One region of the Marinomonas sp. 63XJN7_7_ISO-PGPR-S23-202 genome, then DNA from elsewhere that is predicted to be linked to it. Evidence: predicted binding sites of a transcription regulator. Region 1 holds the regulator's gene; each other region holds the start of a gene.

Region 1 (5,100 bases):
GCCGCCTAAACTGTTAAGCGATGATGGAAAGCATATGGTTATTCGGCCATTAGCTTATTGTAAGGAGAAAGACATTCAAGCGTTTGCTGATCTGAAGGCTTATCCCATTATTCCTTGTAACTTATGTGGTTCACAAGAGAACCTGCAAAGGCAAGTGGTTAAAGATATGCTTCAGCAATGGGAAAAAGATTATCCGGGAAGAGCCGATTCTATGTTTACCGCTATGCAGAATGTGGTGCCTTCCCATCTTGCTGATAATGATCTGTTTGACTTTAAAGGCTTAAAACAATCAGAAGATGCATTTAATAAATTGAATATTATTTCACTATAGGAAAGTTCTAATGAAACTAAGCAATAAAGCACTATTGTTGACCGCAGGGTTGCTAAGCTCTTCCATGGTATTGGCTTCTAATGCTAGCGTGGACTTAAGAAACGATTTGTTGAAGGCGGATGCTAGTATTGATGCAGGCCCTTTTTCAATCGATGCGGGGGGAACGCACGATACGGATAAAGATACCTCTTCACTTTATGCTGGACTGGGTATTCGGGACACAAATGCGACTGGTCCATTGCAGGTTGGACTGGGAGCGCGTCTTTATGCTCTAGATTCTGACTTAAAAGGCGAAAATAATGATCTTGCATTGGCGGTTGCGTTAGGTGGTTGGTATCGTTATACCTTCCCTATGGCAAATCGTTTAAGCATATACGCTTCGGGTTATTATTCTCCTGAGGTGCTAACGATTTCTCGATTGGATCATATGTATACTTATAACGCTCGCCTCGAGTATATGGCAACGCACAACACCCGTGTTTTTGTTAATTATGGTGCGACAGAGGCCATATACAAAAGTGGTCAGCGTCAAAAAAGTAATGATGGCGTTTCTGTCGGTGCCGATGTGGCTTTTTAAAGGTGCATAAATAAAAAAGGTGGCTAATGCCACCTTTTTTATTGATTGATTTTCTCGTGCATCAAGCTTCAGTCTTTAGAAAGAGAGACAGATGCGCAGTCAATCGCCTTCGTATGCACACAGGTTAAAAACGGGTATGTTTCTATCTTGGAGTTTTTGGCTTCCGCCTAAGTCAGGCAAGTCAATAATAGCGGCCACTTCTTTAACCTCTGCACCTTGGCTCGTTATAAGCTCAATAGCAGCTAATAGAGTGCCGCCTGTGGCAATCAGGTCATCAAATAACAAAACACTATCGCCTGCTTTTACTGAGTGTTCCTGAATTTCCAGCTCAGCGGAACCGTATTCTAAGTCATATGCTTGTGAAATGGTTTTGCCAGGCAATTTCCCTTTTTTACGGATCAAAATCAGCGGCTTTTGTAGTTCATACGCAAGTACTGCTGCGATGAGAAAGCCCCGAGCATCAATACAAGCGATATGAGTAATATCGCTGGTAATGTAGCGATGCACGTAGGCATCGACCACCATGCGCATACCTTTTGGGTCGCTAAAAATAGGAGTGATATCTCGAAAGTTGATGCCTGGCTTTGGCCAGTCTTCAACAGAACGAATTAATGACTTAACGTAGAAATCATCATAAAGCATAATCAAAGTGCGCCTAGTTTGTAGTTCAAAACTGAGCTATTTTACCACAATCAGGCGCAACTCCCACGAGTTTTTGCATTTCTGGAAGGTCAATAATGGATATTTCTTTGCCATCTACTTGGATTAATTCATTTTTTTGGAAGCGTGTGATTACACGACTAACGGTTTCGACTGCCAAGCCCAAATAATTGCCAACCTCACCACGAGACATGGAAAGCCGGAAGGATGTTGCAGAATAGCCGCGTTTTTTAAAGCGATTTGATAGGTTAAGCAGAAAAGAGGCCACTTTTTCATCGGCATTTTTCTTGCCTAGAAGAACCATCATTTGCTGGTCATCGCCGATTTTACGGCTCATTACCTTGAACACCTGGTGTTTGAGGGACGGAATTTGTGAGGAAAGGTTCTCCAAATGACTAAATGGGATTTCGCACACAGTGGTCGTTTCCAATGCTTTAGCAGAAATAGGGTAAGTATTATCATCAATACCACTTAGGCCAACCAACTCGCTAGGGCAGTAGAAACCAGTGATTTGTTCTTCCCCAGAGGAAGTAATGTTAAAAGTCTTTAAGGTGCCAGTTCTTACCGCAAAGACAGAACTAAAAGGCTGGCCTTGATGGAATAGCACTTCCCCTTTTTTTAGGGGACGTTTGCGTTCAATGATTTGATCTAGCCGATTGATATCTTCGTCTGCCAGAGCAATGGGTAAACATAGTGCGCTTAAGCTGCAATTTTGACATTGAGAAGATAGCTTGCTGCTGAAACGTGATTGTGTGTGTGTTGTTGCGGGCATTTCACTCTCCCTAGATTATATTACTTTCGAATACTTGACTACGCTGTTCAAATGCTTATCGAACGCCATGCATACGCAGCGAATAAGTAATCGTCCTCTGTCTGTTACTTTTATAATAGTATCTTCTGGATGGCTAATAATTTCAATAATGCCATCCGCTTCAAGCTGCCTTAATTTGGCAAGTTCTACTGCAAAGTACTCTCTAAAGTGGATGTTAAACTCTTGTTCTATTGTTTGAAAGCTTAATTTAAATTGACTAATAAGTGTCATAATGACTCTGTGTCTAATTCTATCATCATTATCACTGATGTAACCTTTCATTATAGGAAGCTGACCATTTTCTATGCTATTTTGATAAAGAGACAGGTCGGTATGGTTTTGGATATAAACGCCGCTTAAGTTACTGATTGCGGATACCCCAAAGGCAATTAAATCCGTATCTGCATGGGTAGTGTACCCCTGAAAATTACGCTGTAATTTGCCTTCTTTTTGAGCAACCGTCAAGGTATCATCTGGCTTAGCAAAATGATCCATGCCAATGTACACGTAGCCATATTCTATTAATGTATCAATGGTCATTTTTAGAATATGCAGTTTCATTTCTGCAGAAGGCAAACTGTTGTCTAGAATCCGTTTTTGAGCTGGGAACCGTTCTGGTAAGTGGGCGTAGTTAAAGACGGAAATACGTTCCGGCTGCAATCTCAAAACGGTGTTCAATGTCTCTTTAAAGCCGTTTAAAGTTTGGAACGGTAAACCATAAATTAAATCAAAGTTAATAGAGCGTATGCCAAGTTCGCGGCAGTCATTGACGAGCGCTTCTACCATTTCAACTGGCTGTATTCGGTGAATGGCTTTTTGGACAGATAAGTCAAAGTCCTGAACCCCTATGCTGACGCGATTTATTCCCATATTTGTTAAGAGGGTTAGTTTTGATTTGCTGATCTCGCGGGGATCAATCTCAACGCTATAATCCTGGCTACCGTCTGTGATCAAAGAAAAATGTCGATTAATGACATCAAATAATTGTTGCCACTGTGGTTCAGACAAAAAGGTTGGTGTGCCGCCCCCAAAGTGCAGTTGTGTCACGGGGCGATTAGCATCAATCATTAAGCTACGTAGGCGTATCTCTTCTCCAAGTAGTTCCACATATTCCTCGCCTTTGTCGTATTGTTTTGTCACAATTTTGTTGCAGGCGCAGTAGTAACAGAGGTGGGCGCAAAATGGGATATGGAAGTATAGGCTGATTGGGGCGTCTGAAGGTCGTAACATTCTGTCGATGAGAGCAATTTTGCTAATGGAGGCATCGAACAACGGCGCTGTCGGATAGGAGGTATACCGAGGGCCTGATAAGTTGTATTTTTGAATGAGTAATGGATCCCAGATCATGATATTTTCCTATTAAATTTTCTAATGGCAGTTTACTCTTATGAGGATTCTGTTCGTATGACTTGGATCAAAGTTTTAAGGTCAAAATAAAAATCTTACGGTTCAATAGGGAAATTTTTATTCAGATTAAAAAACATACGCTTTTAGTATTGGGATACATCCATGCAAACACTTCCTATTTATCTTGCTCATGGAGCAGGAGCTGGTCATACAAAAAATGGCTTTTTGCAATATATTAAACGCCAGCTAGAAGAAAAAGGCTGTCCTGTCATACCCGTGACTTTTGCCTATATGCGCGAACAAGAAGCCACTGGCAAAAAGCGTCCACCACCGCGTTTCAATAAGTTGATCCCAGAGTTTACGGAGAGCCTTAGTACCTCGGAACCACTCATTGTTGCGGGTAAATCGATGGGAGGGCGAGTGGCGACGCAACTGACAACGGATAGCAGAGTGAAGGGTGTTATTTGCTTTGGCTTTCCTTTTCACCCTCCTGGTAAACCGGAGAAGCATCGTTTGGCGTTTTTGGATTCTGTTGATGTTCCATGCTTGATTATTCAAGGGACAAGAGATGTGTTTGGTAAGCCAGACTGGGTTTTGGAGCAAACACTCAACAAGAATATCGATATTATGTGGGTTGAAGGGGCGGATCACGATTTTAAGACACTCAAAAAGCAGGCGATAACGCAAGAGCAGGTGGCTTCAATGGTTGCTAGCATGGTTGAGCGTTGGTTGTCAGAAAAGTTTGTCTAGCTGACATGGAGGTTTATAATAGGGGTAACCAGTCGGAGGATCAGATTATGAAACACCATTCATTATTAGACGCTAGCGGATTAATGTGCCCAGAACCCGTCATGATGCTGCACGTGGAAATGAAAAAAATAGAGCCGCTTGAGGTGTTAAAAGTGGTGGCAACTGACCCATCTACAACCAGAGACATCCCCAACTTTTGTCGATTTTTAGGTCATACTTTGGTGAAACAAGAGCAAGAAGGTGAGTCTTATTATTATTGGATCCAAAAAAGAGAGGGGTAAAAAATAAGGGGCTCAAAGCATAACTTTGAACCCCTTATTTTTGAAAGTAAGGTGCTTTATCTTCTATTAGGCAACCCTAAGTTTTTTGCTGTTGTATTTTTCGCCTAATAAAGCAATTTTATAGATGTTTTTAAAGCTAGAGAAAGCAACGTCAATATCTAAACGCAGTTGGCGAGTGATATCGCTTGCAGAAACCAAGCCGCGGATGGTTTTTGTGTCTTCATCAATAACGAGTAAATGCTGACCTTCCGTTTCACGTTGGCTATAAAGTAAAGATTCGATATCTGAATTTTTTAGTGAAGCGTAAGATAGGGCGAGAACTTTGTCTTTTGGTTTCATTAAG
Region 2 (5,100 bases), 1.3 Mb from region 1:
TTCCTGTTATTTTAGCGGGGGGAAGTGGCGAGCGGTTATGGCCGTTATCCCGTCATCATACCGCCAAGCCGTTTATTGACTTATTCGGTTCTACTTATACGCTTTTTCAAGAAACACTGTTGCGCGTGCAAGGACTATCTGAGCATGCGCCTATTATTGTTTGCAATGAGGTGCATCGTTTCTTAGTCGCTCAACAGCTACAAGAACTCGGCATAAAAAACGCCAGTATTATGCTGGAGCCTGTGGGACGTAATACGGCACCTGCTATCACATTGGCGGCACTAGAAGCGCAGAGACGACACCAGCAAGATGATGACTCGGAGCAAGAATGCATTATGTTAGTGTTGCCTGCGGATCATCTTATTAAGGATCTGGATGCTTTTAGTGAGGCCATCAAGCAAAGTATTGAAGTGGCCAAAGAAGGAGGTTTAGTGACCTTTGGTATAGAAGTCACCCGACCTGAAACGGGTTATGGCTATATTCAGTCCCTGAATGGTTCATCCGTCACCGCCTTTGTTGAAAAGCCAGATAAAGACACTGCCCAGCGTTATTACTTATCCGGAGAGTATCTTTGGAACAGTGGCATGTTTGTGTTTAAACCAGAATGTTACTTGACTGAGTTGGGGTTACATCAAGCACAGATACTGCAGTCGGTGAGTTTGGCCTATCAGGAACGTAAAGAAGATTTAGATTTTATTCGCATCGATGAAGCGAGTTTTGCCGCCTGTCCGAGTGAGTCCATTGATTATGCACTCATGGAAAAAACTGAACAAGCCAAAGTGGTTGCCTATAAGGGGGATTGGAGTGATGTGGGATCTTGGGAGGCGTTATTCGAATACGCTGAGAAAGACGAACACCATAATGCTCTAATGGGGGATGTGATGCTTGAAAGTACCTCAAACAGTTTGGTTAGAGCTGAGAGTCGTTTAGTGGCAACGGTCGGAGTTGATGATTTGGTTGTGATTGAAACGGCAGATGCCGTGCTGGTGATGGATAAGCAGCACTCACAAGGACTGAAGAAAATTGTGCAGCGTATTCAGGCCAGTGGTCGTGAAGAGCATAATTTCCATAAAAAAGTGCATCGTCCTTGGGGCAGTTATGAAATTATGGATATGGGGAAACGTTACAAGGTGAAGCGTATTGTCGTTAAGCCAGGAGAAAAACTCAGCATGCAGATGCATTACCATCGGGCCGAACATTGGGTTGTGGTCTCAGGTTCGGCCCGTGTTTACAGGGGAGACGAGAGCTTTCTTCTCTCAGAGAATGAGTCCACCTATATTCCTTTGGGAGAAACTCACTCTCTCGAAAACCCAGGAGAGATAGCGCTAGAACTGATCGAGGTACAGTCTGGTGGCTACCTTGGTGAAGATGATATCGTCCGGTTTCATGACCGTTATGGACGTTAAACCTTTTTATGCCATTTTGGTAAGGTGCTTGCTGAATCTCTGGTTGAATTTATCGTTCACGACCAAGGCTAATAGGATGATGGAGCCACCAATAGAGAGCCGCAGTATGTCGGCATTATGGTTCCAAAAAACCACATTGACAAAAATACCTGCAGGAATCAGCAGGTTATTGGCAACGGCTAAGGTTCCCACATTGACCATTGTCGCCCCTTTGTTCCAAGCGAAATAACCGACTCCTGAGGCAATGACGCCGAGATAAACAAGGATGCTCCATTGTAAAGGGGTGGTAGGAAGTTTATGAATATTGCCCAGCGCTAAGAAACAAGGAATCACGACGGCAAGAGCACCAAGAAAGAACCAGCCAAATACTGTGCGCTGAGGCAGGTCTGGACGCTCTTTGGCGATGATGCGTTTATAGCCCACTTGACCTGCAGCAAAGCATAAGTTCGCCCCTTGAACAATCAAAAGACCTTTTATGTATCCGTCACTCACTTCTTGGTAGCGAATGGCGACCGCGCCGAGAATGGCAAGTAAGGCACTGATAATAAAACCAATGTTTAAGCGGCGATCTAACAAGTCATTAAGTAAGGTGACGTAAATAGGTGTCATGACGGTAAAGAGTAAGACTTCGGGGACCGTCAAAAAGAGAAAGGACTGATAGTAAAAACCGTACATGATACCAAGCTGTAATGCGCCACAAACCATGAGTTGTAGTGCCACTTTGGCTTCGATTTGGCGTACTTTCAAAAAAGGTAAAAACACTAGAGTCGCGAGCGATACTCGCATTAATACAGAGAACCAGGCATCGACTTGCCCAGCAAGATAGACACCGATTAAGCTAAAGGAAAAAGCCCACAACAGGGTGACAGCAAGGAGTATTGACATGAATCTGGTTTCCAATGTGATGATGGCGTAAGTTTACCGATTTCAGTGTATTAGGTAAATTAGTAAACTTATAATTTTTCTTGGTTTACTAATGTTGTTGTTTTTAAAACCGAAAAAGAGAGATAAGGTTCGGCAGAGTGATAATTAATCGATGTTTTCTGGATTATCAAGTTGCATTTTATTGATCTGAGTGGGTATTTCTCATCTATAAAAAAGCTGGGAAAGAGAAAAATTGATCTAGATTAATATTTTAATGCGAGATCCTTGTTACTTTTCTTGTCATTGAAACTTTGTTTGATCAAGAAAAAAAAGGAATCTATCATGAAAGCTTTACTACCTGTGGCTCTTGTTTCTGCTCTTTGTTCTACCGCTGCTTTGGCGCATCAAGCAGGCGATTTCTTCGTTCGTGGTGGTGTCGCTACCGTGATGCCAAACGAAAGCAGTGATGACGTTAATGCAAGTAATAACGAAGAGCTAAAAATCAGTAACGATACCCAATTGGCTGCCACATTGACTTATATGATAACCGATAATATTGGGGCTGAGTTGTTATTGGCGACGCCTTTTAAACACGATGTCTCCACTGCTAAACTTGGAAAAGTGGCAGAGGTTTCTGAGCTACCACCTTCTTTAATGGCACAGTATTATTTTGGTAAGTCAAGCAGTGGTATTCGCCCTTATGTCGGGGTGGGTTTAAACCACACAGTGTTTTTTGATGCGAAAGGCAAAGGGGCGCTTGCTGGCTCGGATGTGAGTGTGGATAATACTTGGGGGGTTGCTGCACAAGCGGGCGTCGATATGAAGATTAACGATAAACTGTTTGCTAACGCCTCTGTTTGGTACATGAATATTGATACCGATGTTCATATACCTAATCAGACAATCAGTACCAAAGTGAACCCTCTTGCTGTTATGGTTGGCGTTGGTTATACCTTCTAGTTGTTAAGACACCGTAAAGTTTGGAAACCCTGATGCTCGAAAGAGGTCAGGGTTTTTTGTTATCTGAGCTTTGTTGATTTTAACCTATTGCTAAATGGGATGTTGTGTTACGTATTGATATGTAACTTTCGCTACATCTCTTCACTAATTCTATAACGAGAAGATGCCGGTTCTGTCTCATACTTTCTATACCTTTTTTATGGGGATGGGAGTGTATTCTTGACCCGACTTAAACGAAATTTTATCTGTTATGGCGTCTTCTTCTCCCTGCTATGTGTTGGGATATTTTTTACCCATCAAACAGAAGATATTAAGCGTAAAGAACAGACAGCATTGGTCCAAGAGTTTGCGGTCTCACAGGCTCGTGCCATTGAACGTCGGCTCATTACCTCATTGTCTGCCACGTATTTTTTAGCATTGGAGTTGGGGAATTTAGACTCTCCTGAACGATTTGCTTTTTATGCTCATAATATTATCGAGTCCATTGGCGGAATTTCCAACTTACAGCTGGCTCCCGGCGGTATAGTGTCGATGATTTATCCATTAAAAGGTAATGAAGCCGCGATAGGGCACGACATTTTAAAAGATGATAAACGTCGAAAAGATGCGCTGGATGCTATTAAAGATAAAGCACTCACTTTAGCGGGACCGTTTAATTTGATTCAAGGAGGGGTGGCTGTGATCGGTCGTAATCCTGTTTTTATCAAGAATAATGGGGTTGAAGAATTTTGGGGATTCGTTTCTGCTCTGATTTATTTGGAGGATTTGATTAATGCAACCGACTTGCAGGCACTTGAAAAGAAGGGGTTTCGTTATCAGCTTAGCTATTTTGATCCAGACAAAGGACAGAATCATGTGTTCGCTAAGTCAGCGCAGCCACTAGATGATATTGTGACATCGACCCCAATAAATGTGCCTAATAATGTGTGGCGTTTGTTTTTGTCGCAAAAAGAACCGAATAGCTTAATCGTCTATGTGATTGGCTATGCCGTTACCTTGTTAGTCGCTCTATTCGCCGTGTTTAGTTTACGCTACATATTGCTAGAACCTGAAAGGCTTAAACTGATTATTCGCCTTAAAACCCGTGAGCTGGAAAAACTGGCTTTTTATGATCCACTAACGCAATTAGCCAATAGACGTCTTTTTCTTGAAAAGGTGTCCTTTGCCTGTTTAAACAGTGATAAGAGTCGTTGTGCGATTATGTACTTAGACTTGGACAGGTTTAAAGAAATCAATGATAGACTTGGGCACAATGCAGGCGATGTGTTGCTGTTGGCCGTTGCGGCACGTTTAGTGGGCATTATAGGGGGGAAAGGATTGGTTGCTCGTCTTGGCGGAGATGAGTTTGCTATTTTATTGTCCGATTATCGAGACCGTAAAGCGGTTAAGTTGTTAGCTCAAGATCTCTTGAAGTCCATCAATGAGCCTGTCGTCTTACAAGGGAAAAACTATTCTGTATCGGCTTCCATTGGTGTTACTTTGATTCCTGAAGATGGTGACTCATCGGAAGAAGTGCTTGGTCGAGCGGATATGGCCATGTACAAGGCGAAAGAGTTGGGGCGCAATAACGTTTACTTTTTCAAAGAGGGGCTGAAACCGAAAGAGTTCAAACAATATGGGCGACAACAAAATTGCGCGGATTGTTCGAAAAATATTGATGATGAATTGAGCTTAGCCATAGAAAACCAAGAGCTGATGCTTTGCTACCAGCCTTTAATAAACATGAAAAAGGGGGACGTGGTTGCATGCGAAGCGCTGATCTGTTGGCATCATCCTGAAAAAGGTGTACTCCATAATACAGCATTTTGGTCTTTGGCTCAGGAGTCAGAAAAGGCTGTCGATGTCGGTTTTTGGATGTTTGAGCAGGCCT
Region 3 (5,100 bases), 190 kb from region 1:
CAATTCAAATCGTCCTGGCACATAGCCATGATAGCTATAACTGGCGTCTACAATGCCATCCTCAACCAGGTTCCACATTGTTTTTGGATGCCCCATACCATAAACAATTTCAACCTTAAGCCGTCCATTCGTCGCTTTGCTAATTGCTTTGCCCCATTCAGGGATAACAACAGCATTCATTGGGTTTGTTGGAGGAAGCCAGCTCGCAACCCGAATGGTCTGAGCAAAAAGATTTGTCGCAAAAAGCAGGGTAACGCAGGTCGTTAATAGGTGTTTCAATTTCATCACAATCTTCCTTTTTTATATTTATGAGTGTCTCGAGTGTGTTTTTGATGACATTACTTAAAAAGCGGATGTATATTGTTTTTATTGAATTTAAGCACGGGGTCCAATTCCGTTAATTCAAATGATATTTGGCAATAGCTGGTATCAGTAATAGGTGCCATAAAGTCGCATAAAATCTTAAAAACATTTTCTGCCACCTCTTGCTTGAGCTCCTGACTTCGACCGTGACCTATTTTGAGATTTAGATTTAACAGGGAGAATTCCTCTCGACCATCTGCCACTCGGAAATGGTCAAGTCGAATCGCACGACTTCTCACCCCGCCAATAGGAAATTGCCCCGTTGATATCACATAATCGTGAAACGCTTTGAACATGGGTTGAAAGTCAATTTTCTCTTCAAGATTGGCTGAGTATTCAATAATAAAATGCGGCATAACGTTTCTCTCTAAACGAAAAAAAGCAGAGAGAACCTCGCCTCTCTGCATGATAATAGTGTCCTAGACACCCCATTTTGGAATGTGATGACTGCCCATACTGATACAGACGTTTTTAGGTTCACAGAAGACTTCGAAACTGTAATCTCCCCCTTCTCGCCCTGTGCCAGACGCTTTCATACCACCAAATGGGGTTCGAAGATCTCGCACGTTTTGGCTGTTAACAAACATCATGCCCGCTTCTACTTGACGCGCAATGCGGTGTACTTTGCTGACATCTTGAGTCCATAAGTAAGAAGCAAGTCCGTAATCATTGTCATTGGCCATCTTCACAACGTCTGCTTCATCTTTGAATGGGATGATCACAGCAACAGGGCCAAAGATTTCTTCTCGGGCAATTCGCATGCTATTGGTGACATCACGGAAGGCGGTTGGACGTACAAAGTGGCCACCTTTAAGATGCTCTGGAAGCTCATCAAGTGGTTTATCAGGGCCCCCTGCAATGAGCTTGGCGCCCTCTTCAATGCCCAACTTGATATAGCCAGTGACCTTTTCCCAATGCGCTTTAGAGATCAATGAGCCCACTTGGGTTTGCATATCGTTTGGATCACCAACTTTAATTTTGGCGGCACGAGCAGCGAAATCATCACAGAACTTGTCGTAAATAGTTTCTTGAACAAACAAACGAGAACCGGCTGTACAGCGTTCACCGTTAATGGAGAAAATGCCGAATACGGCGGCATCTAAAGCACGCTCATAATCGCAATCATCGAAAATCATCACGGGGGATTTACCACCCAGCTCCATGGAGAATTTCTTCAGACCGGCATTCGCAATGATGTGTTTACCCGTTGCCGTGCCGCCAGTAAAAGAAATGGCATTGACGCTTGGGTCCTTAATCAAAGCGTTCCCTGTTGTCCCACCAAAACCATGAACCACATTAAATACGCCCGCAGGAACCCCGGCTTCAAGGGCAATTTTGCCTAAGAAGTCCGTTGTCAAAGGAGACAATTCAGACTGCTTTATAACCGCCGTATTCCCCAATGCAAGACAAGGTGCCGTTTTCCAGGTTCCGGTCATAAAAGGAACGTTCCACGGTGAAATCAAAGCACATACACCAGTTGGCTGGTACAAACTGTAATTCAGCATTTGGTCATCCATTGGATAGGTATGACCGTTCATTTGACGAGACTTCTCGGCAAAGAAATAGAAATTGTTAGACGCTCGTGGCACAAGTGCGTTGCGAGTTTGATAGAGAGGCAACCCCGTATCAGCGGTCTCTAAAGCAGACAATTCATCGACATTCTGAGCAATTAAATCCCCCATTTTTTCAATGATTTTAGAACGCTTAGCAACGGGCATGTTGGCCCAAGCTGGAAACGCAGCTTTTGCAGCGGCAACCGCTTCTGCGACTTGTGTATCGGACGCATGGGCCACTTCGGCAAGCACTTCTCCCGTCGCAGGGTTAAAGGTTTGAAACGTCTCCTTACTTTCAACCCATTTCCCGTTTATCAAATTCTTCATCATTTTTATTCTTCTCCAAGTAAGAAATCGAGTATTTTTTGACTCAACTTAATTAACATGTTAAATAAATTAAACGTAATGACCTTGGAGTGTCAAGTCACTGTGTCAGGAAAAGACAAATAAAGTGCAGTAATTTCCAAAATGGCTTTCAGTGAACGAGAGATGAAATATTGACCTTTGAATAAGACGGATTTATCAAAAGAGGTCCCCTAACAAGAACTTATAATAAGGGCATGAAAAAAATGGTAACGTTAAACTTATACCAATCATTACCGAGCCTGATAGAAAGCATTGGTCAAGAACACTTCTATGACCAAGTTGCCCACTCTATCCAAACCCTTGATGTCATTGATGAGATTAAAATTGTCAGTTACTCGAAAGCGGACAAGCCCGTTCTTCTTGGCGAGTGTCCCATGTCCAAACTGGACAAGATCTATTGCGAATCGGCGTATCTGTTGGACCCAGTTTACGACTTGGTTTGCCAAAAAAACCACAAAGAGATGGTCACTCTCGACAGCCTAGTAACACAGGAGTTTTATCAATCAGCCTACTATGACAGTTTTTACCAACAACTCGGCTGGCAGAATGAGACGAATATCGTGATTGGCACTCAAGATGGTAGAAGCATATGCATTGCGTATTCCACAAACGACAACCACCGAGCACAAAAAGTGGCTTCTGACGAGCTAACCCACACCCTAAACCCAATAAAAACGGCGATTCAAACGCACGAGCGCATTCGCTCAAGCAAGGTCACGGACAAAAAATTAACACTGTCTAAGCCTCAACCTGACTCAAATTTATCCAATTTAACCAAGAGAGAAAAAGAAATCGTTGGGTTTATCTTAGATGGTTTATCTTCCAGCAAGATTGCCAGTAAATGTTTTGTCTCTGAAGGAACCGTCAAGAATCATAGGAAGAATATATACCGCAAGCTCGGTATCAAATCCCAAGCAGAACTCTTCCATCATTTTATCGCTTAAAGTGACCCTCAATGAAGTCAATCCAAAAAATGATCAATAGCCGGATTCTCTTGGAAGCAAAGCGCTTGTTAACATACACAAATAAAAACCTGAAAGAAACTTTTTATACTCTGGGTAACGCTAGTGACCTAATTTGATTCAGAGATTGCTGTAAGTCAACGTTAGTTTCATTTTATAAGAAAGCAGATTGAAGACGCGTTAAAAACATCATTTACTTAACATGTTAATAAAAATAATATTGTTAGGAGATTTTATGGGAAAGTTAAGCATCGCAGCCAAAGTAACTCACGTTCCAACCATGTTGCTCTCTGAACAACCTGGTCGGTTAGAGGGATGTCGACAAGAAGCCATCAATGGCCACAAAGAGATAGCACGTAGAGCGAAGGAAGCCGGTGTCGATACTATTGTTGTCCTTGACACTCATTGGCTCGTCAATGCAGGACATCATATTAATGCAAATCGCCATTACGAGGGAGTCTACACCAGCCATGAATTCCCTCATTTCATTCAAGACCTTGCCTATTCCTATGATGGCAACCCAGAATTGGGCGATCTGATTGCCAATACCGCAACAGAGAAAGGCGTCCATATGATTTCTCATCAAGTAGAAACCTTGGATCTCGAATACGGCACCTTGGTTCCTATGCGCTACATGAACGAGGACAAACATTTCAAAGTTCTTTCGATCGCGGCGTGGTGCACAGTGCATTCCTTAGAAGAATCGCGCCTCATTGGAGAAGCCATTCGCGAGGCAATCGAAAGCAGTGACAATAACGTCATGCTGATTGCTTCTGGCTCTTTATCCCATCAAATATGGGAAAACCATCTTTATGAGCAAAACAATGGCACGTTTACCATTTCGCGGGAGTTCCATCGCCAAGTGGATTTGCGAGTATTGGATCTTTGGCAATCCGGCGAGACACAAACCTTTCTAGATATGCTGCCCGAATACGCTAAATTTTGCTGCGGCGAAGGCGGCATGCATGATACGGCAATGCTCTTTGGCGCCTTAGGTTGGAAAGATTATCAAGGTAAAGCTGAAATTATCACTAACTACTTCCCAAGTTCTGGTACCGGACAAGCAAATGTCCTTTTCCCAATCGAGTGAGACTATGCAACATAAAACAATCATCAAACACACATTAAGCACAACAGCAGCACTACAACTTTGTAGTGTTGCCGTCCAGCATGCAGAAACACTGGGCATTGATATCTGTATAACAGTCGTTTGCCCTTCTGGTAACGTGTTAGCAAGCGCTGCCATGAACCATGCGCCAAGTATTTCCTACGACGTTTCCCGCAAAAAAGCCATTACTGCGGCCTCCTTTAAGATCCCAACAAAGGACTGGCAAACCCGCCTAGCCGATAAAAACAACACGCTTTTCGCACTGCAAAGTGAACCGAATTTCACGTTTTTAGGTGGCGGGTTGCCGATTACGATCGAGGGCAATCTAGTCGGAGCCATTGGCATTTCAGGCGGCAGCGAATTGCAAGATATTGATTGCACGACCAGCGCCATAAACAGCCTTTTCTAAGCGTCTTTATTGGCAGAGATATCGGCATCGAATACTGCCGATGCCGCTATTCTAGGCACAATACAAATAAAAGCGCCTGATGATCACATCAGGCGCTTTCAGTCGATTACTCAGAATTCGGATACAGTTGCGTTATTTAGAACGGTTTACCACTTTACGTAGTGTATTCTCGAGTAAACCTTCCATACCAAACTCTACGCCAATACCGGATCCTTTGTTTCCACCAAATGGCACATGAGGCAACACTTCCGCATGATTATTTACCCACACAGTCCCCGAATCCAGCTGATTCACAACCCATTCCAGCTCAGGAGATTCCTCTCCCCATACCGATCCACC

What was found. The regulator FNR, encoded in region 1, switches genes on or off when oxygen is low (the NO sensors DNR and NnrR bind a similar motif). The targets are predictions, from matches to a motif close to TTGATNTANATCAA.
Region 2: the regulator FNR is predicted to act here: its motif matches at 2,524-2,537, upstream of AC0VYG_RS17770 (OmpW family outer membrane protein).
Region 3: the regulator FNR is predicted to act here: its motif matches at 3,372-3,385, upstream of hpaD (3,4-dihydroxyphenylacetate 2,3-dioxygenase).

The regions. Positions count from the first base shown of each region.
Region 1 covers NZ_CM149677.1:2,570,396-2,575,495, reverse strand. The annotation lists gene ttcA (tRNA 2-thiocytidine(32) synthetase TtcA) at 1-331, shown strand, start outside; gene AC0VYG_RS11860 (YfaZ family outer membrane protein) at 342-908, shown strand; gene AC0VYG_RS11855 (adenine phosphoribosyltransferase) at 1,008-1,550, opposite strand; gene fnr (fumarate/nitrate reduction transcriptional regulator Fnr) at 1,576-2,340, opposite strand; gene hemN (oxygen-independent coproporphyrinogen III oxidase) at 2,356-3,726, opposite strand; gene AC0VYG_RS11840 (alpha/beta family hydrolase) at 3,889-4,476, shown strand; gene tusA (sulfurtransferase TusA) at 4,524-4,757, shown strand; gene AC0VYG_RS11830 (CBS domain-containing protein) at 4,824-5,100, opposite strand, start outside.
Region 2 covers NZ_CM149677.1:3,829,075-3,834,174, reverse strand. The annotation lists gene AC0VYG_RS17780 (mannose-1-phosphate guanylyltransferase/mannose-6-phosphate isomerase) at 1-1,406, shown strand, start outside; gene AC0VYG_RS17775 (carboxylate/amino acid/amine transporter) at 1,413-2,291, opposite strand; gene AC0VYG_RS17770 (OmpW family outer membrane protein) at 2,613-3,230, shown strand; gene AC0VYG_RS17765 (bifunctional diguanylate cyclase/phosphodiesterase) at 3,450-5,100, shown strand, end outside.
Region 3 covers NZ_CM149677.1:2,376,522-2,381,621, reverse strand. The annotation lists gene AC0VYG_RS11000 (TRAP transporter substrate-binding protein) at 1-285, opposite strand, end outside; gene AC0VYG_RS10995 (5-carboxymethyl-2-hydroxymuconate Delta-isomerase) at 339-719, opposite strand; gene hpaE (5-carboxymethyl-2-hydroxymuconate semialdehyde dehydrogenase) at 783-2,246, opposite strand; gene AC0VYG_RS10985 (helix-turn-helix domain-containing protein) at 2,486-3,226, shown strand; gene hpaD (3,4-dihydroxyphenylacetate 2,3-dioxygenase) at 3,480-4,334, shown strand; gene AC0VYG_RS10975 (GlcG/HbpS family heme-binding protein) at 4,339-4,761, shown strand; gene AC0VYG_RS10970 (aldehyde dehydrogenase family protein) at 4,894-5,100, opposite strand, start outside.